DNA from 3 places in the Uliginosibacterium flavum genome. Region 3 is predicted to be linked to each of the others. Evidence: predicted binding sites of a transcription regulator. Region 3 holds the regulator's gene; each other region holds the start of a gene.

Region 1 (6,001 bases), on a different contig from region 3:
CAGACCGCCATACAGCCCGCCGCCCAGCCCCGCGTCCTCCTCGTCGATGACGACCCGGACCTGCTGCGCCTGCTCTCCATCCGCCTCAAGGCCAGCGGTTTCGAGACGCGCAGCGCGAACAGCGGCGAAACCGCGCTGGCGGCGCTCGCCGCGCAACGCCCGGACATCGTCGTCACCGATCTGCGCATGCCCGGCATGGACGGGCTGGCGCTGTTCGACGCGGTGCGCGAGCAGCACCTGTCGCTGCCGGTGATCCTGCTCACCGCCCACGGCAACATCCCCGAAGCCATCGCCGCCACCCAGCGCGGCGTGGCCGGCTACCTGACCAAACCTTACGACGCGAGCGAGCTGATCGCCCAGATCCACCGCGCCATCGGCAGCTCCGGCGGGGCCAGCGCCGCGCAGGCACCAGCCGCCTGGCGCAGCGAAATCCTCACGCGCAGCGCCGCGATGGAAGACTTTCTGCAGCAAGCCCAGCTTCTTGCCGCCAGCGAAGTCAGCGTCTTCATCAGCGGCCCCAGCGGCGCCGGCAAGGAGTTGCTGGCGCGCGCCATCCACAAGGCCAGCCCACGCGCCGCCAAGCCCTTCGTGGCGATCAACTGCGGCGCGATTCCGGAACAGCTGCTCGAATCCGAACTCTTCGGCCACGTCAAAGGCGCCTTCACCGGTGCTCATCGCGACCACGACGGCCTCTTCCAGGCGGCCAAGGGCGGCACCCTGTTTCTCGATGAAATCGGCGACATGCCCACGCCGCTGCAGGTCAAGCTGCTGCGCGTGCTCGAAGAGCGCGAAGTGCGCCCGGTCGGCGCGACCCGCAGCATTCCGATTGACGTGCGCCTGCTCTCCGCCACGCACCGCGATCTGAACATGGCGCGCAGCGAAGGGCGCTTTCGGGACGATCTCTACTACCGCCTCAACGTTGTCGCCTTGGCCCTGCCCTCGCTGGCCGAGCGTCGCGAGGACATCCCGCTGCTGGCGCAACATTTCCTGCTGCGTCTGGCCAAACGCTACGAGCGCCCGGTCAACGCCTTCTCGCCCGAAGCCATGGAGCTGCTGCTGGCCGCGCCCTGGCCCGGCAACATCCGCCAGCTGCTGAACGTGGTGGAACAGACCGTCGCCCTGGCCACCACCCCGGTGATCCCCGCTGCACTGGTCCAGCGCGCCTTGCAGGGCGACGGCGACGCCATCGAATCCTTCGAAGAAGCCCGCCACCGCTTCGAGCGCGATTATCTGATCCGCCTGCTGCGCCTGACCGAAGGCAACGTGACCCAAGCCGCGCGTCTGGCCAAACGCAACCGCACCGAGTTCTACCGCCTGCTCGCCCGCTACCACCTGGAAGCCGGCGCGTTCAAGGAGTCGGCGGAGTAGGCGGTCCGCAAAGTCGCAAGTCGCAAGTCGCAAGTCGCAAGTCGCAAGTCGCAAGTCGCAAGTCGGGATGAGCATGACCGCCTTGCGCCCAAAGCCCAAGCGCGGATTTGATCGTTCCCACGCTCCGCGTGGGAACGATCTAAGGAATCGGCTCCCCGAAGAGCCTCGTGCAGCGGTCCTCTTCAGGCAGAGCACCGCGAGAAGCAGTCTGGACGCGGGTCTTCAAGGCTCCAAGCCCGTAGCCCTTGAAACCGAGCCCAAACGGCTCCTTCCCCTTTTCAGGGGGAAGGCTGGGATGGGGGTTGTCACGTTCAACAAGGCCTGTCCTCAATTGAGCGTTTTTACCCCTCCTTGCCCGGAGGGTCGAGTTTGCACACTCGACCCGCTTCGACGGCGCAAGGCTTGCCTTGCGAACTCCCGTCTCAGCCCCCTTAAAGAGGGAGGGAATGTTCGGGCCACGACTTGCGACTTGCGACTTGCGACTCGCGCCATTCCCTCTGTCGCTCCTCCACGACAGCCCCCAGCCCAACCCCAGCCTGCAATCCCTCCTTCACGCCCGAAACCCTGTCGCCAGACAGCGACAGTCAGGCACGCCGCCCGCCTGCCTGAAAGCACATCAAGCCACTGTTTCGATTGGCTTTTCCGGATCTGGCACGCGCCCTGCAATGAATGGATCAGACGGCGCAGCACGCTGAATGCTGCGCCCCTCTCCCCGCCTTCTCCAGCGCCCCGCTGAAGACGCTTCGAGAATCCACTCAACACCGAAGGAGATGCCATGTTCCACAAAGCCCTGACTGCCCGCATGCCCGAACCCGCCCCGGATCGCCAGCCGCGCGTGACCCACACGCCCGGCGCTTACCCGGCGCTTTCGCCACGCAACGACGCCAGGCTGCGGGACGCGGCCAATCTGAATTCCACCGAAGCAGCCCAGCAACTGGCCAGCCAAACCCTTCCCACCCCGGAGAAAAATTTGACCTCACCCGCCCCTGTTGCCGTTCCCGAAACCGAATCCCCCAGCCGCCTTGTCGTCGGCCCGAACGTCAAGCTGAAGGGCGCCGAAATTCTGGATTGCGACACGCTGATCGTCGAAGGCCGCGTCGAAGCCACGATGGACAGCCGCGTGCTGCGCATCGCCGACAAGGGCGCCTTCTCCGGCAAGGTCAGCATTGACGTGGCCGAAATTCACGGCCAATTCGAGGGCGACCTCACCGCCCGCCAGCAACTGATCATCCACGCCACCGGTCGCGTCAAAGGCACGATCCGCTACGGCAGCCTGCTGGTCGAGGCCGGCGGCCAGATCAGCGGCGACATACAAGCCCTGGAGCAATCCCGCTCCGGCGAACTGCGCACACAAGGAAAGGAGGCCGACCGACCAAAACTCACTGCTCTGATCAGCTCGGTAGCCTGAGGCGACTTCTCGATCAAGCCAAGCCCCGGTGTTGCCCGGCGCGTGCTGCAACACGCTGCCACGTGGGTTTCCAGGGTTTCGCTTGATCCATGCAGAAGTTCGTCAAACCGGTCGTCGTCCTCCCGGCCCGGTCTGGCAGCCTCTGGCTATCGATCTACGCGCGTTACTATTTACGCCCGGTCCCCCGACCGGGCTTTTTTTCGACCATAGCCTCTCAAGAAACATAAACGTAAGTTACTGTTTTTATTAAGAACACCTATTCCACGATTTTGGTGGGATTGGGATGCTGAAGAGCCGCACGCAGCGGGCCTGTCCCGGCAACCTGCCTGCAGACCCTTACCCAGAGCGGCTCTACAACCCCCTTGCAGGTGCGACCTTAGTCGCACACCACGCCAGGCTGGCCGACTGAAGTCGGCACTACGGACACGTGGTTTCGAATAAGGCTTCACCCCTCAATTCAGCCGCCCATCCACATCCGGCGTCTGATCAAGCGGCGGAAACTCCGAATCAACAGGCGCAAACACCGCCTGGCGCTGCGCCGACCGGCTTGCCGTCACACCATCCAGTTGCAGGGCGCGCAAAGCGGCATCCGCATCCTGATGCCGGGTATAACGCCCCGGGCTGATGACCTGCACCGGATCCAGCGCCAGCTTGAGACGGGTGTGCAACTGTGCCGTCACACTATCGACGGGCGGATGCACCAGATGCATGGTGTCGGAGCCGATCCGGTACGGCGGCCAGCCCTGCGCCAGCCCGGCCTTGACCAGATCCACGTAGCAGGCCTTGGCGCGCACGGCGGCGATCGCGTCATCGCGCCGGAAGAGGATCGGAATGGTTGCCGAGAGCACGCGCGAGCTGCGCGTGGTCAGAGCCAGCAACGGATCGAAACCGTGGCGCTGCAGCACCTCGCTCATCACCGTTTCATAACGTGCCACGCTGGCTGCATTCAGTGGCACCAGCGGCGCGTACCAGAGGATGCCGCTGCCATCGCGCGCCGGATCGCTGGCGAGGCCAAGTTCGCGCGGCAAGGCTTCCAGCGCATAGGCAATGCGCAGAAAGGCCACGATAGGCCGCCCCTGCACCGTGCCCAGCGCATTCACCAGCGAACCGAGATGGCGTCGGATATGCGGCAGAAAACCCTGCGGCAGCACACCGAACAGCTTGTCCAGCCAGCGCACCTCACGCGGCGTAAAAGACCACACGCGGCAGCCGTCGAGGCGCCGCCGGATATCGCGCGCCGCGCCGGCCACCATCGCCCGCGAGCCGTACAGCGTAGCAATCGCCGTCCAGCGCGCAATGCGGCGCTGCTGCGCCTGGCCATCGAGATAAGCCATGCGCGCCTCGCCACGCGCCTCGCTGGCCAGCGGCGCATCCGCCTGTGTCGACAGAATGCGATAGTCATTCATCGCAATCACCCCGCCGATGCCGGGAATCTCTTCCACCAACCGAGACAGCGCCGCCTGATCGGCCTGAAATGCCGCCGAGCTGGGCCATTCCAGCACCAGAATGCGCACCGCCTCCGGCACGCGCGCCAGCTGCAGCGTGGCCCGCGTCACGATGCCGAGATTGCCCTGACGCAGCAAGCCGCCCCAGGCCGGGCCGGTGCCGCAAGACCAGCGCTCGGCCATGTCGGCGCAATCCATGTCGGCATAGACATGGCGGAACGGACTGCCATCGCCCCAGAATCCGTCCAACGCCGCCAACGCAGAAAAGTGATCAGCCACCGGCGTCAGGCCGTAACCGCCATCCAGCGCATTGCCCAGCAAATTGCCATTCGGGCCGACGCCTGTGGTGGGCACCAGCAGATCCGCGCCGCTGGCGGCAATCGCCTGTTCCAGATCGGCCTGGGTCACGCCGGGCTGGATCTCCGCCGTGGCATTTTCCACGTTGATTGTCACTGCGCGCAGCGCCGACAGATCCAGCAGGATCGTGCCTTCAACCGCTGGGCGCGCGGTGCCATAGCCGAAATTGCGCCCGCCACTGACCGGCCACAGCGCCTGCCGATGGCGGTTCGCCGCCAGCACAATGAGACGGATCGCCGCCGCATCCAGCACGCGGATCGCGCCGCCAAAACCGATCTGCGAAGCGCCCGTGTCGGCGCCGAAATCCCTCGCCGCCGCCTGCGCGTCAAAAACTTCCGTCCCGCCCAGCCTGCCAATCTCTTCCAGAAACGTGTTGTGCATGATTCCTTCTCCCTTGGTGAGCCTGCTTTCGATGGATCCAGCCGCCACAAAGTATATGGAGGCCCAGAAACACTGAAGGGACTGCCGCAGTCAGGCGACATACGGCATGGGATTAAAGGCACAAACGGATTTACGCAAAACTCTGGCAGGCCGAAGAGCAGCACGCAGCCTTGCTCTGCGAGCACCCTGCCCGTTCAGGCAGGACAGGATTGGCCATACGGGCAGCATGGATACGAACGGCCGCTGGGCGCGGCTGTGCAGCAGGCCCTTCGAGCAGATTCAGCTGCCCTCGAACATCTCCGGATAGCGTCGCGCCAGTTCCGGCAGTTGCTGCAGGATCTCGGCCATGTGCGCGCGCACGGCCGCCTCAGCCGCATTCGCGTCGTGGGCGGCAATCGCCTCGACGATCTCGCTGTGCTGGGCGATCAGGCGCTGCGCCGGGCTGACATCGATGTAACTCAGATAGCGCACACGATCCATCTGCGCCTTGATCTGATCAACCACGCGCCAGGCCGATTCGCGTCCGGCAATCACGGCAATCTCGCGATGCATCGCCTCATCGGCGGCTAGAAATTCGGCATTGCTTGTTGCCACAGCCTGCGTGGCCAGCGTCGCCTGCAGGCGCGCAATCGCCGCCGCATCGGCCTTGCCGGCGGCCTCGCGCGCCACCGCGACTTCGATGGCCTCGCGCACGAAGCGCGCGTCCAGCACATCATCCATCACGATGCGTTTGACGAAGGTGCCGCGCTGCGGGCGGATCTCGACCAGATCTTCCTGAGCCAGACGGATGAAGGCCTCGCGCACGGGCTGACGGCTCACCAAATATCGCGCCGCGATTTCGGCCTCGGACAGCGCCGTACCGGGTGTGAGTTCGGCACGCACGATGGCGTCGCGCAGTTGCTGATGCACCTGAGCGCCGATGGAAGCGGCTCTTTGTGGAATGACTTTCATCTGCGTATTGACCTCGAAAAACTCACTGCTATACTACCATACAAGTTAGATCACCCAATGGAGTTGCGCAATGAAGATGACCTTCCGCTGG
Region 2 (6,001 bases), on a different contig from region 3:
TGGCGAAGGCTTGAGCGTTGGCGCCGAATGCACCCAGATACGCCATGATCGACAGTGTGGAGGCAATGAACATTGCACCGACGCCGACCGGGTTGATGTCGTACAGGTGTGCGCGCTTGAATTCGATGCCCGGCGGCGACAGGCCTAGCGGCTTGTTGATGACCAGATCGGCGACCACCGCCACCAGCCATGAAATCGCGATATTCGAATACAGGCCCAGTACCTGACCGAGCGCCTGGAACACATCCAGCTCCATCAGCATCAGCGCAATCGCTGTGTTGAAGACCATCCACACCACGCGGCCCGGGTGGCTGTGGGTCAGGCGCGCGAAGAAGTTGCTCCAGGCCAGCGAGCCGGCATAGGCGTTGGTGACGTTGATCTTGAGCTGCGAAATGATCACGAAAGTGGCGGTGGCCGCTACCGCCCAGCCCGGATGACTGAAGACCGCCTCGAAGCCGACCAGATACATCTGGTTGGGGTCGACAGCGCGATCAGCCGGTACCGAATTGCGCAGGGCCAGGTAGGCCAGCAGGCAGCCGCCGAACATCTTGGCCACGCCCATCACGACCCAGCCGGGCCCGCCAACCAGCACGGCGGCGAGCCAACTCTTGCGATTGGCCTGCGTGCGTGCCGGCATGAAGCGCAGGTAATCGACCTGTTCGCCCATCTGGGTGATCAGCGCAATGCCCACGGTCAGCGCGGCGCCGAACAGATGCATGTTGAATTTGCCGCCTTCGCCCTTGGCGCCGGCGTACTGGCTCAGTTCGCCGAGCACACCGGGATTTTTGGCCAGCACAAAGATGAAGGGCAGGGCCAGCAGGATCAGCCAGATTGGCTGGGTCAGGCGCTGCAGACGGCTGATCATGGTGACGCCGTGGGTCACCAGCGGAATCACCGCCAGCGCACAGAGCAGATAGCCCCATGCCGGCGGAATGTCGAAGGCAAGTTCCAGCGCGTAGGCCATCACCGCCGCTTCGAGCGCGAAGAAAATGAAGGTGAAGCTGGCGTAGATCAGCGAGGTGATGGTCGAGCCGATGTAGCCGAAGCCCGCGCCGCGCGTCAGCAGATCCATGTCCAGGCCGTAGCGCGCCGCGTACAGGCTGATCGGCGTGCCACACAGGAAGATGATCAGCCCGGTAGCGAGGATTGCCAGGGCCGCGTTGGTGAAGCCGTAATTGACCAGCAGGGTCGCGCCGACGGCTTCCAGGATCAAAAAAGATGCGGCGCCAAAGGCCGTGTTCGCCACCTGCCATTGCGACCATTTGCGGAAGCTTTTGGGCGTGTAACGCAGGGCGTAATCTTCGATGCTCTCATTGGCGACCCAGGTGTTGTAGTCGCGCCGCACTTTGACGACGCGCTGGACGGCGTCGCTATCGGCAGCACTGCTCTGGGGCGGGGAATGGGTACTCATCCCCGATTCGATGCACGGCGCGTGCCTGAGTTGGCAAGATCTTGATTCAAATACGTTTATCCGTGAATCAAGGGCATGCCCTGAGGGTCACCAGTTGCTCATGCACTGGCATGGGTCGGCGTATGGCACGAATCCGCACCACTTTGAGCGCAAAGCCAGCATGAAAGACCATCTTCAGCGGCAATGCCTGAAGAGCCTCTTCCGCATTGGGTCTTCAGCATACTAGCCTGAAGATACCCGCTGGGTGCGGGTCTTTAGCTTGCTCGTTGCAACAGGCTTTTCACCCAGGCGCGTTGCTTGTTCTGGCGGCGAACTTGCCGCATCTGTTCGCGAATCTTGTCGCGCACCTGAGTCAGTGGCAAGCTGCCAGCGGGCTGGATATTCTCGCAGCGCAGGATGTGAAAGCCCATGGGCGATTCAAGGACTCCGGACAAGCTGGCCGGACGCATCTCGAAAGCGGCAGCGTCCAGTGAGGGAAACAGCTGACCGCGCGGCACCTGACCGAGCAGACCGCCTTGCATGGCCGTCGGGCATTCGGAGTGACGCAGGGCTTGTTCGGCGAAGCGATCCGGCGCTTTCAGAAGCAGGGCGTGGATGGATTCGATGCGCTTCAGTGCTTCCTCACGGCCATTGCTTTTCAGGTCTTCATTGATGGTGACCAGGATGTGCCGCAGGCTGCGCCGTTCCGGCGTCTGGAAGCGTTCGAAATGCTGGTAGTAAAAGACCTCTGTTTCCAGATTGCTTACCGGCGCGATGCGGGCAGAAATGAAATCGAGCACAGCCTCGACACGCAGTTCGCGTTCTACATCTTCGCGCAGCGTTTGTTGGCTGAGGCCGTGGCGCGCCAGATCGAGAATGAACTCGGCTTCGGTCGTGAAGCGCGCGGCAATCTCGGACAGGTTGTGCTCGATGGCTGCGGCATCGACGACGACATGGGCGGCCTGTGGGCTACTCAGGATGCGTCGTTCGATTTCGTGCTGACGGGCCACGACGGCACTGACTTGTTGCCGCTGCTCCGGCGTCAGCGCCTCGGGCGTCGCTGAAAACATCGCATTGGCATGCTTGAGCGTCAGGTAGGGAGAGCTGGCGGCGCTGATGGCGGCAGAGGTGGCGGCAAGTTCAGACATGATGTGTTTCTTCCTGCAAGGCGCTGGCGGATTCCAGCGCGGTTTCACGAACAATCAGGGGGTGGCCGGCGTAGCAGCCGAAATGCACGTGGTAGGCAACGCCGCCGGGGGCATCGCGCAATACATTCATGACTTCTCCACGCGAGCCGGCGGGCACGCGCACTTCGCCGCCAATCGCCAGCGGGCGGCTGTTGCGCACGTATTCACGGACTTCAAAACGCGTCTCGCACCAGTATTCGTCCAGATCCATCAGTTCTTCTTCGCGACAACCGACGACGCGGCCGTGATCGAGGAAATGTACCGAGTAGATGACTTGATCCATCAGGAAAGTGCCGATATCCACCACCGTGCCGATGCTGCCGCGCCGCACCAGCAACTGGCCGCGCGTGGCGCCCGGAAAGGTGCCGTCGTCACGCACGTTGCGGGTGACGCGCACTCCAGTGCCTTGTTCCCAGCGCGGTCTCATGGCCGGGCCCTGCCAATGGCGCTGATCGGAATTGTGGTGATGCCCTTGGCGCGTTTGAAGACGCTGAACACGCCTTCGGTCAGCGCGTCGGAACGCACGAAATCATCGTAGGCACGGGCCAGCAGGCGCCGCCAGGTCTCGTATTCAGGCACATTGCCGGCGCCGCGTAGATAGTCGTGAAAGCGTTGCAAGATGTGCAGACGATTGATCTGAACGACGGTGCGATCAAATTCGATGTTGAAGTAATCGAGGAAGTCTTCGATTCCCTCCAGATCGGCAAGCTCGGCAGAAAATTCTTCAGGACTGAGAGTTTTGGCGGTCATGGTCGGTCTCCGTTTCCGTCGCAACGCGACGCTTGAAGCTCCCCTCGCCCCTGAGCGGGAGAGGGGTTGGGGGAGAGGGCATCCCCTCGGTTTTCAGCAGTGTTGGCATTCACGTTGCAAGCCTGCAAAGAGCAACATCAATTCGGATTCATCAGGACTGCGTTTTTTCAGATCGACGAAGCGACGCACCAGGCTCAGTAGCAGACCCGCTTCTTCGTCAGCCAGTTGCCGCCCCAGCGCAGCGAAGACGGATTTCACCGCCCGCGTGCCGGAATGCTTGCCGAGCACAACGCGATGTTCGCGCCCGACAATGGCCGGGTCGAAGCCTTGATAGTTGGCTGGATCCTTGAGCAGGCCATCAACATGAATGCCGGATTCGTGCGTAAACACGTTGGCGCCGGTCAGGCTTTTCTGCACTGGAATCGGCCGCCCCGAGGCACGCGCCACGCGTTCAGCGAGGGCAGGGAAGTCCTGCAGATCAACGCCCGTATCGATGCCATAACACTGCTTGAGGCCATGCACGACCTCCTCCAGCGCAGCGTTGCCAGCGCGTTCGCCGAGGCCATTGATGGTGGTGTTAACGTGAGTGGCGCCAGCCCGCACCGCAGCCAGGGTGTTGGCTGTAGCCATGCCCAGATCATCATGGGCGTGCATCTCGATCTCCAGATCACAGCTGCGGCGCAGCGCCTTGATTTCGCGGGCGATGCCAAAGGGCTCCATCACGCCCAGCGTGTCGGCGTAGCGCAGGCGACGCGCACCAGCGCGCTGGGCGACTTCAGCAATCTGGCGCAGAAAGGCGGGATCGGCACGCGAGGCGTCTTCCATGCCAACGCAGACTTCCAGGCCCAGATCGCGGGCGCGTTGCACCAGCCGATAGATTTCGCTGAGCAGCCAGGCGTGACTCTTTTGCAGCTTGCTGGCGATATGCTGATCCGAGGCCGGCGCCGAGATATCAATCAGGTGCGCGCCCAATTTGGCGCAAGCCGCGATGTCGCGATCATTCAGGCGCGACCAGACCATCAGGCGCGCGTTCAGGTCGAGCGCTGCAATCGCGCGGATGCTTTCGCGTTCGGCTTCGCCCATGGCCGGAATGCCGACTTCCATTTCGCGCACGCCCATCGCATCCAGACTGCGGGCGATATCGATCTTCTCGCCAAGACTGAAGGCCACGCCGGCAGTCTGCTCGCCGTCGCGCAATGTGGTGTCGTTAATGGTGAGTGTGCGGATCATGGCGCGGCTCTGGTTTGGGACACCCAATCCATAGCAAGCACAGTGCCATTCACCTTGAGCCGAGCAAAGCCCTGTGCTGGCAAGGATTTGGCTGATTTGTCGGATTTCTTACAGTGGCGGTTCAGCTACAGCTTTGAAGGATTTGCGCCACAAGTGGAGGCTGCCGCGCCATCTGGCGGAGATTTGCGCAACAAAGCAGGCGGACGCAAACGCTATTGATTCGGCCCGACTTGAATTTGAAACGCAGGTGCGACTTCAGTCGCACACCACGCTCAGCCGGCCGACTGAAGTCGGCCCTACATCAGCATCCGACACTATTTGCGGGCCCAAACGCGAATTGAAGGATGCTTCGCGATATGGGTGCCAGCGCACAGAAGTGCACTTTGATTCCGGGCATCGTGAGTGCCGTATCAACGAGCCCGCATCCCCGACAGCATATTCATGACTTAGGGAGTGTGGGCTGATGAACTTACACGTAGCTCAAGGAGATCTGGATATGTTTGCACTTAACGATTCAACACGCTGGAATTTCAAGTTTTTCTCGAAGCGCGCCGCAGTGGCGATGCTGGCATCCGCAGCACTGTTGAGCGCCTGTGGCGGTGGCGGTGATGCAGGTGGCTCGGATTCCATCCCTGATTCCATTACGGTCACCTCAATGGATGGCCCCAGTGGCGGATCTGTTGGCCAAACCACCACCATGAATGTCAAGGTAACGACTACCGGCAACATTGCAGCCAACGAAATTTCGTACAACTGGGAGCAGACGGCAGGCACTGCCGTACTGAGCAAGTCGCAGAACAATGGTGACTATGAGTCGACCTTGTCCTTTATTCCTGGCGTCGCCGGTGACGTGACTTTCAAGGTGACGGTCAGCGCGCGTGGCAAGACGGGGTCGCAGTCGAAGTCCGTGCCGATCAACTAACACGGCTTGTCAATCCGGATGTTTTGCTTGAATGGGGCACCGTGAGGTGCCCTTTTTTCGTCCGGCAATCAGCCTGAACGTCTATGCCAATGGATATCCCGCCAGGGGCCGCACGATCCAGCGGGTGTCCCGGCAATTTCTATGTGCTGCAGCGCACAGACCTTGTAGCAGGACCAGCATATAAATCATCCATCGAGGCGGTGTTCTAAACCTCGACCCGCAATTTAATGGAGAAAAACATGATCTCGAATTCAAAGAAATTATCTATTGCCCTGTGTGGCGCTTTTATGGCCATGACGATTGGCTGTGCCAGCATGAAAGCCCCTGCAACTGCAGATGTTGCCGTATCGAAGGCCGCCGTGGATAACGCCGCCGGAGCCGGTGGCGTTGAGTACGCGCCGGTTGAAATGAACTCTGCGCGTGAAAAGCTGGCCCAGGCCAACAAGGCCATGACAGCAAAGGATTACAAGCTGGCGCGCGAACTGGCGAGCGGCGCTCAGGCCGACGCTAAGCTGGCCCAAA
Region 3 (6,001 bases):
ATCGGCTCCGAGACCAAGGTCAAGGTCGTCAAGAACAAGGTGGCGCCGCCGTTCCGTGAGGCGCACTTCGATATCCTGTACGGGGAAGGTATTTCCCGCGAAGGTGAAGTGGTCGATATGGGTGTCGAGCACAAATTCATCGAGAAGAGTGGCGCCTGGTATGCCTACAAGGGCGAAAAAATCGGTCAGGGTAAGGATAATGCGCGCGAATATCTGCGCAATAATCCGGCCATTGCCATCGAGATCGAAAACAAGATCCGCGAGGCGGTCGGCGTGATTGCCATTCAGGTGAAAGCGGAGTAATTCAGGTCTGTGAGCAAGAAACCGGTTCCATCACTCAAGTCGACGGCCTTGCGGCTGCTCTCCATGCGCGAACATTCGCGCGTGGAGTTGCGGCGCAAGCTTAAAGCCAAGGCTGTCGAAGGGCAGGACGTTGAAGCCGTGCTGGATCGCATGGCCGAAACCGGCCTGCAATCGGATGTGCGTTTTGCTGAAAGCTTGGTGCGCACTCAGGGCGGGCGCGTGGGCGTCGAACGTTTGCGGCGCGAACTGGCTGATCGAGGCGTGAGTAACGAAATTGCCGCAGCAGCGTTGGGCGAAGGTCTTGTCGAGGATGAGCTGACGCGCGCACGTGCGGTGTGGGCGAAAAAATTTGGTGAGTTGCCGAAGGATCAAAGCGAGTGGGCGCGCCAAGCGCGCTTCATGCAATCGCGTGGTTTTACGGTTGAAGTGATCCGGACAATGTTGAAAGAACCATTTAATGAGTCTGCTTAGGGTAGCCAGCCTGAAGAAACGCTACAAGTCGCGTACCGTGGTGCACGATGTTTCCTTCCAGGTCGGCAGTGGTGAGGTAGTGGGCTTGTTGGGCCCCAACGGGGCGGGCAAGACGACGTGTTTTTACATGATTGTTGGCTTGGTGCGTGCCGATGGCGGCAGCATCCATCTGGATGGTGCGGATCTGACTCACTGGCCGATCCACAAGCGCGCTCATCAAGGTTTGTCTTACCTGCCGCAGGAAAACTCGGTATTTCGCAAACTCTCGGTCAGCGAGAATATTCTGGCGGTGCTTGAGCTGCAGAAGCTGGGTAAAGCAGAGCAGGCGAAGCGTCTCGATGAGTTGCTGGATGAGTTGAACATTGCCCATCTGCGCGATGCGACCGCAATGTCTCTTTCCGGCGGCGAGCGTCGTCGGGTGGAAATTGCCCGGGCGCTGGCAACCCGCCCTCGTTTGATTCTGCTCGATGAACCTTTTGCAGGGGTTGACCCGATTGCAGTGCTGGATATTCAGAAGATCATTAGCTACCTGAAAGCACGTGGAATCGGGGTGTTGATTACCGACCACAATGTGCGTGAAACACTGGGGATTTGCGACCACGCTTACATCATCAATGCGGGTGAAGTGCTGGCGGGTGGTACGCCGGAAGAGATTGTGCAAAATGATCAGGTACGCCAAGTTTATCTAGGTGAACATTTCCGTTTATAACGTTTTTCATCAGGCCGGCATGGGCCGGCTGGTATCACTGTCCGCATGAAACCCTCGCTTCAGCTTCGCTTCTCCCAGCAACTGGCCTTGACGCCACAGTTGCAGCAATCCATCAAGTTGCTACAACTGTCCACGCTCGAACTCAATCAGGAAATCGAGCGCATGCTGCTGGAGAACCCGATGCTGGAACGCGAGGCGGGCGAGGAAGATGAGGGCGCAAGTCCGTCTCTGCCCGAGCCGCAAGAGGCCAGTATGGCCACTGCGGGTGAGGAGTACTCCAGCGAGCGCGTGTCTTCGGGCGAGGACGAGTATGAAGCGGCGAGCGTGGCCGACATGCCCGATAGCATCAACGAAGCCTACGACAGTGTGTCGGATGACGACATCGGCGAGGCCGCCGAATGGCGCAGTGAAGGGGCTTCGCACGGAAGTGGCGATGGTGAAGACGGCGATTTTCAGGATCTCCAGGCCGCAGCGACGTCCTTGCGGGATCATCTGTTGGGTCAGGTTGCCTTGATGGCCATGACGGATCGGGATCGCGCCTTGGTCATGCTGGTGATCGAGGCTCTGGATGATGACGGTCTGTTGCTGCAGGAGCTTGAAGAGCTTCTTCCGCTGATTCCGCCTGAATGGGATGTTGAGCTGGAAGATTTGACGATTTCCCTGCATCAGGTGCAAAGCCTTGATCCGGCAGGAATCGGGGCGCGCAACCTGCAGGAAAGTCTGCTTTTGCAATTGAAGACCCTGCCGGAGAGCGAGTCACGGCGCTTGTCCATGATCATCGTTGATGGCAATCTGGAGTTGCTGGCCGCACGTGACTTCGCCAAGCTCAAGCGCCGACTGTCCTGTAATGACGATGCATTGCGTTCCGCGCAGGAGTTGATCTGCAGCCTCAATCCCCGGCCGGGTGCTCGTTTTGCCGCGCCCGAGACGCGTTATGTGATTCCCGATGTGGTTGTCCGGAAATATCGGGGTGCCTGGACGGTAAATCTTAATTCGGAAGCAATGCCGAGGCTAAGGATTCACAAGGTCTATGCCGATATACTTCACCATAACCGGGGCGTAAGCAGCACACTGTCGACGCACCTGCAGGAAGCGAAGTGGTTGATCAAGAACGTACAGCAGCGGTTTGACACGATCCTGCGGGTTTCACAGGCGATAGTGGATCGGCAGCGACAGTTTTTCGAGCATGGCGAAGTGGCGATGCGTCCGCTTACCTTGCGCGAGATCGCTGAAGAGCTGGAATTGCACGAGTCGACGGTGTCGCGGGTAACGACTCAGAAATATATGGCCAGTGCCCGTGGCGTCTTTGAACTGAAATATTTTTTTGGCAGTCACGTTGCCACCGATACGGGTGGTGAATGTTCAGCTACGGCGATTCGCGCGCTGATTCGCCAGCTGGTTGCGGCTGAGGACGGGCGCAAGCCTTTGTCTGATGCCCGGATTGCTGAATTGTTGGGCCAGCAGGGTATTGTGGTAGCACGCCGGACAATCGCGAAATACCGGGAGTTGCTCAATATTCCGCCGGTCAGTCAGCGCAAGTCGATCTAACAGGAGAGGAGTGTTTTATGAATCTCAATATCACCGGGCACCATCTTGAAGTGACCCCCGCCCTGCGCGAGTATGTCAGCACCAAGCTTGATCGGGTGATTCGTCATTTTGATCATGTGACGGCAACCCATGTAATCCTCTCGGTACAAAAACTCAAACAGAAAGCTGAAGTGACAGTGCACGTGCGTGGTAAGGATATCCACGTGGAGTGTGAAGACGATGACTTGTATGCGGCGATCGATGCGATGGCTGACAAACTGGATCGTCAGGTACTCAAGCACAAGGAGAAAGCCGGTGATCACGGTCATGAATCCGTGAAGCGCCAGAGCATTGCAAGCGCGGACTGAGCGTGCGCGCAACACAGTTCAGCTGTGCTGCGGCCGGACTGGACGCAGCAGGGCGGGCGAGGCCTATAATGGGCCTGCCGCGACTGCAGGATGAAGTCCTGAACTGTCAATTTCCAACCTGACAAGCGGCGAGCTCCGAAAGGAGACTCGCCGCTGTTCTGTAAGTAAGACCGAACCTGGCATGAACCTGATCTCCAAGATTCTTGATCCGCAGCGGATTGTTGTTGATATCGCGCTGAATTCCCGTGCCGCGGTGTTTGAGTGCGTGGGGGCCCTGTTTGAGCAGCATAGCGGTCTGGCGGCCAGGAAAGTGGTCGATGCGCTGACTCAGCGCGAAAAGCTTGGCTCGACGGGCTTGGGCATGGGGATTGCGATTCCGCATCAGCGCGTCAAAGGCCTCAAGGAGACGCAAGGCGCTTTCCTGCGCCTGCGTGACCCCATCGATTTTGATGCGCCTGATGGGGCTCCGGTCAATCTGTTTTTCATCATGCTGGCGCCTGAACAGGCCAATGAAACGCATCTGCGTTTACTGGCAGAGTTGGCGCAGATGTTCAGCGACAAGACGTTCCGCGAAACCCTTTGTGCCGCGCCGGATGCCATGAGTGTTGCGGCAGCTTTTGATGACTGGAGCATCCATGCGTCGAGCGAGCGTAGCCCAGCTGTTTGAGGCCAATCGCACTGCGCTGCAATTGCGTCATGTTGCGGGGCGTCTGGATTCTTGGTTGTCGGTTTCTGATCATCGGGTGTGGCCAGCCGATATGGTGGGTCACCTCAACCTGATTCACCCGAATCGTTTGCAGATCATGGGCGAAGCAGAGTTCGCTTGGGCACGCCAACAAACCCGCGAACACCTTGAGCAGCATTTGTTGGGCATCCTCGCCTGCTCTCCTCCCGGAGTCATCGTTGCTGATGATTGCGACGTGCCGGAAATTGTCCGTCGAGCCTGCGATGAAGCGGGAGTGCCGGTGATGGCCTCACCGCTGGAATCCGCACGCGTGATTGAAGTCCTGCGGGTCTATCTGTCACGCAAGATGGCTGAGCGCGTTTCGCTGCATGGCGTGTTCATGGATGTTCTGGGGGTTGGCGTGCTGGTGACTGGCGACTCGGGCGCGGGTAAGTCCGAGTTGGCGCTGGAGCTGATTACACGCGGCCATGGCTTGGTGGCGGATGACGTTGTAGAAATCTCGCGCGTTGCTTCAGGGATTCTGGAGGGGCGTTGCCCTGAAATGCTCAAGGATTTTCTGGAGGTGCGCGGTCTGGGCATCCTGAATATCCGTACGATTTTTGGCGAAACTGCGTGTCGTCGAAAAATGAAGCTCAAACTCATCGCACATTTGCAGCGTCGCACGGGTGGGCATGATGAGCCTTTGCGTTTGCCGCTTGATGATGACGATATGCAGGACGTGCTGGGGGTCCCCGTGCGCCGCGTTGTGCTGCCGGTTGCGGCAGGGCGAAACCTTGCGGTTCTGCTTGAGGCTGCGGTGCGCAACACGATCCTGCAGCTTCGCGGGATTGATTCAACTCAGGAGTTTGTCGTACGTCAGCGGAGCATTCTGGATAATGATGACCCTTATGACCGCTGACTTTCACAGGTCACAAAAAAGCCCGCCGAATGAAGGCGGGCTTTTTTTGGTGCACTGAGCTCAGCGTTGGCCGATGTCAAAAAATACGACCTCTGCTCCGACTTCTGTGGGCGAATAGCCAAAGCCGATCCGTCCGCGGTTCGGCAGGTCTGCTTCTCCACGACGCAGCACAACCTCATTGCCCGCATCGTCCACCATGAAAGTGCCGTTCGTGCTGGTGTCGATCAACACAAAATGGTTGTGACGCCATTCTATGCGCGAATGGTGCCGTGAGGCACGACGGTCCGCGATGACCAAGTCATTGCCTTCTTCGCGCCCAGCCAGTACCACCGGGTGGTGATCAGATACTGAAAGGTTGTTCTTGTTGTGGCGCAGCATCAAAGAAGTACGCTGCGGCGCGTTGGCGGCGGGGCTGAATACGGGAGATTCGCTGTGATTGGTGGTGTCCAGCACGCTCTGATTGATGCTCAGCGAGGTGGATGTCGGTGAGAACGCCTCGATTGAAGCTGGCGTAGCTGCCGTGCTGCTGGTCGCGGTCGGAGTAACGCCCGGCGGGAATGCGTATACGCGTTCGGTGTAGCCGGGCACTGCGATTGAGCTGGGCGGTTCAGCAACCAGCTGTTTGCGCATGCTCTCCGGCAGTCTGGTGTAACCCTCTCCGCTGATCAGGATCTGGTTGGCAGGGCTGGCCGAGACAAGCTTTTGGGCGAGGGAGAGAGCGGCTTCGTCGGGACGATTGCTAGCGGTTTCGACCGTACCGGCGTGGATCACCACGTGTACGGATAAGGCAACCCCGGAAACGGGCGGTAATTGTTTGACGCGTGCGCGCATGTCGAAGGCTGCGAGTACCGCGTTCTCTCCACGCGGGAAATGCGCGACCAGGCGGCGGCCATCAGCCGACACGGCAAAGCCTTGATAAGCCTCTATCGAGCGCTCGGCGCGTTTTCGGCTACGCTCAACAGCGTGCTGAGTTTCTATTCCACCGATTTTGTCCAGCAGCGAATTATCGCCAGTGATTTCGGCGATCAGGACGCAGGTTT

What was found. Region 3 encodes sigma-54, which starts transcription at its own class of promoters, with help from an activator protein. Its sites were predicted from a motif close to TGGCACGCTTNCTGCTNA; they were not measured.
Region 1: ABXR19_RS09645 (bactofilin family protein) is a predicted target of sigma-54. The motif match lies at 2,018-2,035, and genes of this name have one in related genera.
Region 2: nifV (homocitrate synthase) is a predicted target of sigma-54. The motif match lies at 4,588-4,605, and genes of this name have one in related genera.

What each region holds. Positions count from the first base shown of each region.
Region 1 covers NZ_JBEWZI010000008.1:188,785-194,785, forward strand. The annotation lists gene ABXR19_RS09640 (sigma 54-interacting transcriptional regulator) at 1-1,368, shown strand, start outside; gene ABXR19_RS09645 (bactofilin family protein) at 2,144-2,776, shown strand; gene ABXR19_RS09650 (FAD-binding oxidoreductase) at 3,229-4,959, opposite strand; gene ABXR19_RS09655 (GntR family transcriptional regulator) at 5,239-5,910, opposite strand; gene uxuA (mannonate dehydratase) at 5,981-6,001, shown strand, end outside.
Region 2 covers NZ_JBEWZI010000006.1:36,044-42,044, forward strand. The annotation lists gene ABXR19_RS07040 (hybrid sensor histidine kinase/response regulator) at 1-1,411, opposite strand, end outside; gene nifM (nitrogen fixation protein NifM) at 1,666-2,538, opposite strand; gene ABXR19_RS07050 (nitrogen fixation protein NifZ) at 2,531-3,004, opposite strand; gene nifW (nitrogenase-stabilizing/protective protein NifW) at 3,001-3,327, opposite strand; gene nifV (homocitrate synthase) at 3,421-4,557, opposite strand; gene ABXR19_RS07065 (hypothetical protein) at 5,021-5,479, shown strand; gene ABXR19_RS07070 (DUF4398 domain-containing protein) at 5,719-6,001, shown strand, end outside.
Region 3 covers NZ_JBEWZI010000002.1:118,161-124,161, reverse strand. The annotation lists gene recA (recombinase RecA) at 1-303, shown strand, start outside; gene recX (recombination regulator RecX) at 313-774, shown strand; gene lptB (LPS export ABC transporter ATP-binding protein) at 761-1,483, shown strand; gene ABXR19_RS02235 (RNA polymerase factor sigma-54) at 1,529-3,031, shown strand; gene hpf (ribosome hibernation-promoting factor, HPF/YfiA family) at 3,049-3,378, shown strand; gene ABXR19_RS02225 (PTS sugar transporter subunit IIA) at 3,560-4,045, shown strand; gene hprK (HPr(Ser) kinase/phosphatase) at 4,014-4,961, shown strand; gene ABXR19_RS02215 (FHA domain-containing protein) at 5,022-6,001, opposite strand, start outside; gene ttcA (tRNA 2-thiocytidine(32) synthetase TtcA) at 6,001-6,001, opposite strand, start outside.